Regions from separate parts of the Streptomyces pactum genome, predicted to be linked through region 1. Evidence: riboswitches for the same ligand, from Rfam matches in the RefSeq annotation. Region 1 holds a riboswitch; the other holds the start of a gene.
The links. A riboswitch is a leader RNA that binds a small molecule or an ion and turns the genes downstream of it on or off. The one in region 1 is predicted to bind glycine.
Positions count from the first base shown of each region.

Region 2: it holds a riboswitch for glycine, as region 1 does, so the genes downstream of both, gcvP (aminomethyl-transferring glycine dehydrogenase) here and gcvT (glycine cleavage system aminomethyltransferase GcvT) in region 1, are expected to answer to the same signal.

Region 1 is NZ_CP019724.1:2,754,348-2,757,745, forward strand. It holds gene B1H29_RS11255 (enhanced serine sensitivity protein SseB) at 1-776, opposite strand, end outside; gene B1H29_RS11260 (AAA family ATPase) at 904-1,572, opposite strand; glycine riboswitch at 1,752-1,846, shown strand; glycine riboswitch at 1,847-1,963, shown strand; gene gcvT (glycine cleavage system aminomethyltransferase GcvT) at 2,003-3,121, shown strand; gene gcvH (glycine cleavage system protein GcvH) at 3,240-3,398, shown strand, end outside.
Region 2 is NZ_CP019724.1:7,121,027-7,124,424, forward strand. It holds partial or broken gene B1H29_RS30735 (DNA polymerase IV) at 1-654, shown strand, start outside; gene B1H29_RS30740 (PRC-barrel domain-containing protein) at 1,092-1,469, opposite strand; glycine riboswitch at 1,619-1,714, shown strand; gene gcvP (aminomethyl-transferring glycine dehydrogenase) at 1,892-3,398, shown strand, end outside.

The sequences.
Region 1 (3,398 bases):
ACACGTGCGCGCATCCAGTCGCAGACCGGGTCCTGGGCCGCCTCCAGCAGGACGAGGTTGACCTGGCACTTCAGGGGCGCTGTGGCCAGGGCCCGTCCAAGGGCCTCCAGGGGGACGGCACGGGCGTCGCCCTCCCAGTGGGTGAGTTCGACGCCGACGAACATGACGGGGTCGGCGGTCTCGACGGCGGCGAGGCAGCGGCGGGCGGTGCGGACGACGCCGACGGCGGCGAACTCGGCGGAGGCCGCGGCCAGGAACTCCACCGGGTCGTCCTGCCAGTCCGGCTCGAAGAGGCGGACCCGGCCGCCGGACGCGGGACCGTCCAGCGGGGTGCGGCCGGCCCGGCACAGCTCGGCCACGGCCGGCGGCGGCAGCGGGACGCCGAGAACGCCGTCCGGGTTCACGGCGATGCCGATCTGCGGGGGCAGGCCGCGGGCGAACTCCGCGGCGGGGGCGACGGTGTACGCCATCTGCGCGCCGGCGACCTGGCGGAGCTGCTCCTCGGAGCTGAACACCGGCACGTAGGCCTGGCCCTCGATCTCCAGCGAGGGCAGGTCGAGGGGGCCGCTGTTCGGGCCGCCGCCGTTCGGCAGCGGTATCCACACGAAGCTGCGGCCGAGCACCTCCACGATCCGGCCGCCGGCACCCGGCACGCCGAGGGAGGCGGACAGCACCTCCTCCAGCTCGTTGCCGGGCCACCCGCCGTGGGAGTGGGGGTGCGCCTGCGCCGGGAATCCGGCGGAGAAGTCCGCCGGGAGGTCCCCTGGGATGTCCATCTGCCTACCGCCTGCCTGGTACCGCTGCTGTGGCTGAAAAGGCTAACCCGTTCGGCCCCGCGGCCCCAGGGTCTGTTCCGGGTCCCCGCCGGGGCGCGGACGGGGACCCGGGGCCGCCCCGGGTGCGTCACCCCGTGAAGGCGATCCGGCGCAGCGTGTCCGCCGCCGCCCGGTCCAGCAGGATCGCCGAGGTGCAGCCGGCGGGCAGGGTGCCCTCGGTCACCGCGCGCAGCAGGCGGGTGTTGGCCGTGCGGTGCCGCCGGAAGGCGTACCGCGACACGCCCCGGCCGCGCTCGCGCTGGCCGGCCAGGGCCTCGTCGGGGTCGACGTCGAGCAGCAGCAGGTGCAGGATGCCGTCCCGGCGGCGGGCCTCGCGAGCCAGCCAGCCGCGCACCCAGGCCTGGGTGCCGCAGTCGTGCACGACGACCCCCTCGCCGGAGCGCAGCGCGCTGCGCAGTCCGGCGTAGTGGGCGAGGCGGACGAAGGGGCGGTAGAGCCCGTACGGCAGGAAGCGCGGCATTCGGCGGTCCCAGCGGTCGCGGGTGTCCTGTGAGTCGATGCGCGGTCCGCGCACGGCGCGCCGCATCAGCGTGGACTTGCCGCTGCCGGGCAGGCCGGTGATCACCACCAGGTCCCGGGGTCCGAAGAGCAGGGCGTGCGGGCTGCGGCCGCCCCGGTCCCGCAGGTCGCGGACGACGGGTGCGGGCATTTCGGCGCACGCCTGAGGTGCCGGGGCGACCGGCTGCTTGGTCAGCGCGAGACCCGAGCTCGTGGCGTACGCCGTGGTCCTGTTCACCGTGATCGTCCTCCCCTGGGGCGGTTCACGAGTTCCCATCCCCGTCGAGTGTAAAGAGAAGGTAATGCGCAGGTCTCGCGTTTTCGTGCGCTTACTGCCACAGGCCGGTTACAGATCACGGTCTGCCATGGACCGGCCTGGCGTGCAATGATGGCGGCGCCAACTGCATACCGGCCGTTTGAATCCGCGCGGGAGAGTCCCCGGCCGTCGCCGGGGCGCCGAAGGAGCAAGTCCCTCCCTTGAATCTCTCAGGCACCGTTACCGCGCGGGCGAGGCACATCTGAAAAGCGGGCCGCCTCCGACGGGCTGCCCCACCCAAGGTGCAAGTCCTGATCACCGTACTCCGGTGGTCGTGGCGAACCTCTCAGGTTTCGATGACAGATGGGGAGGATCGACCTCGCCACGTCCTGTCCTGGGAGACGACCGACCGATGAGCAGTACAGAACTCCGCCGTACCGCGCTCGATGCCACGCATCGCGCGCTGGGCGCGACGATGACCGACTTCGCGGGCTGGGACATGCCCCTGCGCTACGGCTCCGAGCGGGACGAGCACCTCGCCGTGCGCTCCCGGGCCGGTCTCTTCGACCTCTCGCACATGGGCGAGATCACCGTCACCGGTCCGCGCGCCGCCGAGCTGCTGGACTTCGCGCTGGTCGGCAACATCGGCAGCGTGAAGCCGGGCCGCGCCCGCTACACCATGATCTGCCGCGAGGACGGCGGCATCCTGGACGACCTGATCGTCTACCGCCTGGGCGAGACCGAGTACATGGTGGTCGCCAACGCCTCCAACGCCCAGGTGGTGCTGGACGCGCTGACCGAGCGGGCCGCCGGCTTCGACGCCGAGGTCCGCGACGACCGCGACGCGTACGCGCTGCTCGCCGTGCAGGGCCCCGAGTCCCCGGCCATCGTGAAGAGCCTCACCGACGCCGACCTGGACGGCCTGAAGTACTACGCCGGGCTGCCCGGCACCGTGGCCGGCGTCCCGGCGCTCATCGCGCGCACCGGCTACACCGGCGAGGACGGCTTCGAGCTGTTCGTGAAGCCGGAGGACGCCGTGGAGCTGTGGCGGGCGCTGACCGAGGCGGGCGAGGGCGCCGGGCTGGTCCCGTGCGGCCTGTCCTGCCGGGACACGCTCCGCCTGGAGGCGGGCATGCCGCTGTACGGGCACGAGCTGACGACCGCGCTGACGCCCTTCGACGCCGGGCTCGGCCGGGTGGTGAAGTTCGAGAAGGAGGGTGACTTCGTCGGGCGCGCCGCGCTGACCGAGGCCGCTTCCCGGGCCGAGCAGAACCCTCCCCGCGTCCTGGTCGGCCTGGTCGCCGAGGGCCGCCGGGTGCCGCGCGCCGGGTACCGGGTCGTCGCCGGCACGGAGGTGATCGGCGAGGTCACCTCCGGCGCCCCGTCCCCGACGCTGGGCAAGCCGATCGCCATGGCGTACGTCGACCCCGCGCACGCGGCGCCGGGCACCGCGGGCGTCGGTGTGGACATCCGGGGCAGCCACGAGCCGTACGAGGTCGTGGCGCTGCCGTTCTACAAGCGCCAGAAGTAGACAGTAGAGGGACACCGGCCGCGGCCGTCCGTGACCGCGCGCACCTTCCCGCTGCTCACCGCGGTGTCAGCGGCCCCCCGTTCATCAGCACTTTCCCGCGTACAGGAGAATTCAGGCCATGAGCAACCCCCAGCAGCTTCGCTACAGCAAGGAGCACGAGTGGCTGTCGGGCGCCGAGGACGGCGCCTCGACGGTCGGCATCACGGAGCACGCGGCCAACGCGCTCGGTGACGTCGTCTTCGTCCAGCTCCCCGAGGTCGGCGACTCGGTGTCCGCG
Region 2 (3,398 bases), 4.4 Mb from region 1:
AAGTCGGGCGGCTGGCCGACCGGTGTGTGCGGCGGCTGCGCGGTTCCGGGCTGTCCGGGCGGACCATCGTGCTCAAGGTGCGCAGGTACGACTTCTCCACGCTGACGCGCTCCGAGACGCTGCGGGGGCCCACGGACGACCCGGCGGTGGTGCGGGAGGCCGCTGCCCGGCTGCTGGACTCCGTGGACACCACCGGTGGCGTGCGGCTGCTCGGGGTCGGCGTCAGCGGGCTCGCCGACTACACGCAGGAGGACCTGTTCGCCCAGGCGGCGGGGGGCCGGGGCGACGACCTCGTCGAGGAACCCGACGTCGAGCCCGTCCAGGAGGACCGGCCGGCCCCCGCCGAGCGCGGGTGGCCGTCGGGGCACGACGTGCGGCACGCGCAGTACGGACACGGGTGGGTGCAGGGCAGCGGGCTGGGCCGGGTCACCGTGCGGTTCGAGACGCCGTACTCGGAGACCGGCCGGGTGCGGACCTTTCCGGTGGACGACCCGGATCTGACACCGGCGGATCCGCTGCCGCTGGTCCCGCCCGTACCGCGAAGACCCGGAGCCACCGGTCCCGCGACCGCCGAGGCCGACCGGGGTCTTGGCGCGGGGTCCGACGTGGGGATCGGCCGGGGGCTCGGTGCGGAGACCGGCGGCGTCGAGACCGGTGCCGAGGCCGGCGGGGGTCTCGATGCCGAGACCGGCCTGGAGACCGGCCTGGAGACCGGCCTGGAGACCGGCCTGGAGACCGGCCTGGAGACCGGCCTGGAGACCGGCCTGGAGACCGGCCCCAGGACCGGCCCGGTGCCCGACGCGGGGGCCGGCCGGGCGGGGGCGGCGGGTCCTGCGTCCGGCCAGGAAGTTGGCCGGCGGATCGGGTCGCCGGAGATCAGTGGCACCTGACCGGTGCGGCGAGCGGGGCCCAGTGGGTCCGGATGTGAGGCGGGGACGAGGCGGAGAAGGGACGACGGGCGACAGCGCCGCGCGCAGGGGACCGCTCTGCCCTTCAGGAAGGGTCGGAGCGGCAGGGGCCCGCGTCCGCGGCGTCGTCCGCCGCACCGGCCCGGCGGCCGGTGCCGGGGGCCGGTGCAGCGGGCTGGGCCGTCAGCTCTCCTCCTTGCCCTGGCCCGCCAGCTTGCCGAAGTCGCGGTCGGGGGCCGGGGGAGGAGCGGCCACGTCGAGACCGTAGTGGTGGTAGAGCTGGAGTTCCTGCTCCGGCGAGAGGTGGCGGCCGACGCCGAAGTCGGGAGCCTCCTTGATCAGGGCCCGCTCGAAGGGCACGCGCAGGGCGCCGTCGACCAGCTCGCTGGGCTCCAGGGGAACGAAGGCGTCCCGGCTGAACAGGCCGGTGCGTATGGCCGCCCACTCGGGGACGCCGGTGGCGTCGTCGAGATAGACCTCGTCGACGGTGCCGATCCGGGTGCCGTCGAGGTCGAACGCCTTGCGGCCGATCAGATTGCGCGGGTCGATGTCGGTACGCACGAGGCCCTCCACTTGGTCGCACTGGGGTCGCGCACCAGCCGACCCACCAGCCGCCGGAATCATCCGTAGTACTACAAAAGAGCACTTAGGGTCGGTCGGCCACTCGAAGTCCGTGCGGTGACCTCGCTGGTAGGCTGGCAAACGGCTGCTGACCCCGCGCGGGAGAGTCCTCCGGACACCACCGGAGGCGCCGAAGGAGCAAATCCTCCCCGGAATCTCTCAGGCTCACGTACCGCACGGACGAGGTCACTCTGGAAAGCAGGGCGGGTGTCGACGGCTTCCGCTCTCACCGACGGTGAAAGCCGGGAGTGCCTTCGGGCCCGACCGGTGAAGCTCTCAGGTTGAGATGACAGAGGGGGAGGCCGTACGGGTACCCGCGCCGTGGTGCCCCTCGAAGGTCGTCAGACCAGGAGGCCTCCGCAATGACCGCCCATCGCACCCCGCTCTCCGAACTCGAACAGGCAATGCCTTTCGAGCAGCGCCATATCGGCCCCGACCCTGAGGCACGGGCCAAGATGCTCGCGCAGGTCGGTTACGGTTCGCTCGACGAACTGACGGCCGCCGCGGTGCCGGATGTGATCAAGAACGCCGACGCGCTGGACCTGCCGGGCGCGCGCTCCGAGGCCGAGGTGCTGGCCGAGCTGCGCTCCCTGGCCGACCGCAACCAGGTTCTCGACTCCATGATCGGCCTCGGCTACTACGGCACCTTCACGCCGCCGGTCATCCTGCGCAACGTCATGGAGAACCCGGCCTGGTACACCGCCTACACGCCGTACCAGCCGGAGATCTCCCAGGGCCGCCTCGAGGCCCTGCTGAACTTCCAGACGATGGTCGCCGAGCTCACCGGCCTGCCGACCTCCGGCGCCTCGCTGCTCGACGAGGGCACCGCGGCCGCCGAGGCCATGGCGCTCTCCCGGCGCATGGGCAAGAACAAGAAGGGCCTCTTCCTGGTCGACGCGGACGCCCTGCCGCAGACCATCGCCGTGATACAGACCCGCGCGGAGCCGACCGGCGTCGAGGTCGTCGTCGCCGACCTCAGCGAGGGCATCCCGGCCGAGGTGGCCGAGCGGGAGATCAACGGCGTCCTGATCCAGTACCCGGGCGCCTCCGGTGCCGTACGCGACATCAAGCCGGTCGTCGACCGGGCGCACGAGCTCGGCGCCCTCGTCACCGTCGCCGCCGACCTGCTCGCGCTCACCCTGCTCACCTCGCCCGGCGAGCTGGGCGCCGACATCGCCATCGGCACGACGCAGCGCTTCGGCGTACCGATGGGCTTCGGCGGGCCGCACGCCGGCTACATGGCGGTGCACGAGAAGTTCGCGCGCAGCCTGCCCGGCCGCCTGGTCGGCGTCTCCGTGGACGCCGACGGCAACAAGGCCTACCGCCTCGCGCTGCAGACCCGCGAGCAGCACATCCGCCGCGAGAAGGCCACCAGCAACATCTGCACCGCGCAGGTGCTCCTCGCCGTCATGGCCGGCATGTACGCCGTGTACCACGGTCCCGAGGGGCTGCGGGCCATCGCGCGGCGCACCCACCGGTACGCCACGGTCACCGCGGCGGGTCTGGCGGCCGGCGGCGTCGAGATCGTCCACGGCGCCTACTTCGACACGGTCACCGCCCGCGTGCCCGGCCGGGCCGCCGACGTCGTCCACGCCGCCCGAGTAAACGGCGTCAACCTGCGGCTCGTCGACGCCGACCACCTGTCGTTCGCCTGCGACGAGACCACCACGCGCGCCCAGGTCGGCGGCGTGTGGAACGCCTTCGGCGTCGAGGGTGACATCGAGGCGCTGGACGCGGCGACCGGGGAGACGCTGCCCGAGGCGCTGCTGCGCACGGACGACTTCCTGACGCACCCCGTCTTCCACCAGCACCGCTCGGAGACGGCGATGCTGCGCTACCTGCGCCGTCTCGCCGACCGCGACTACGCGC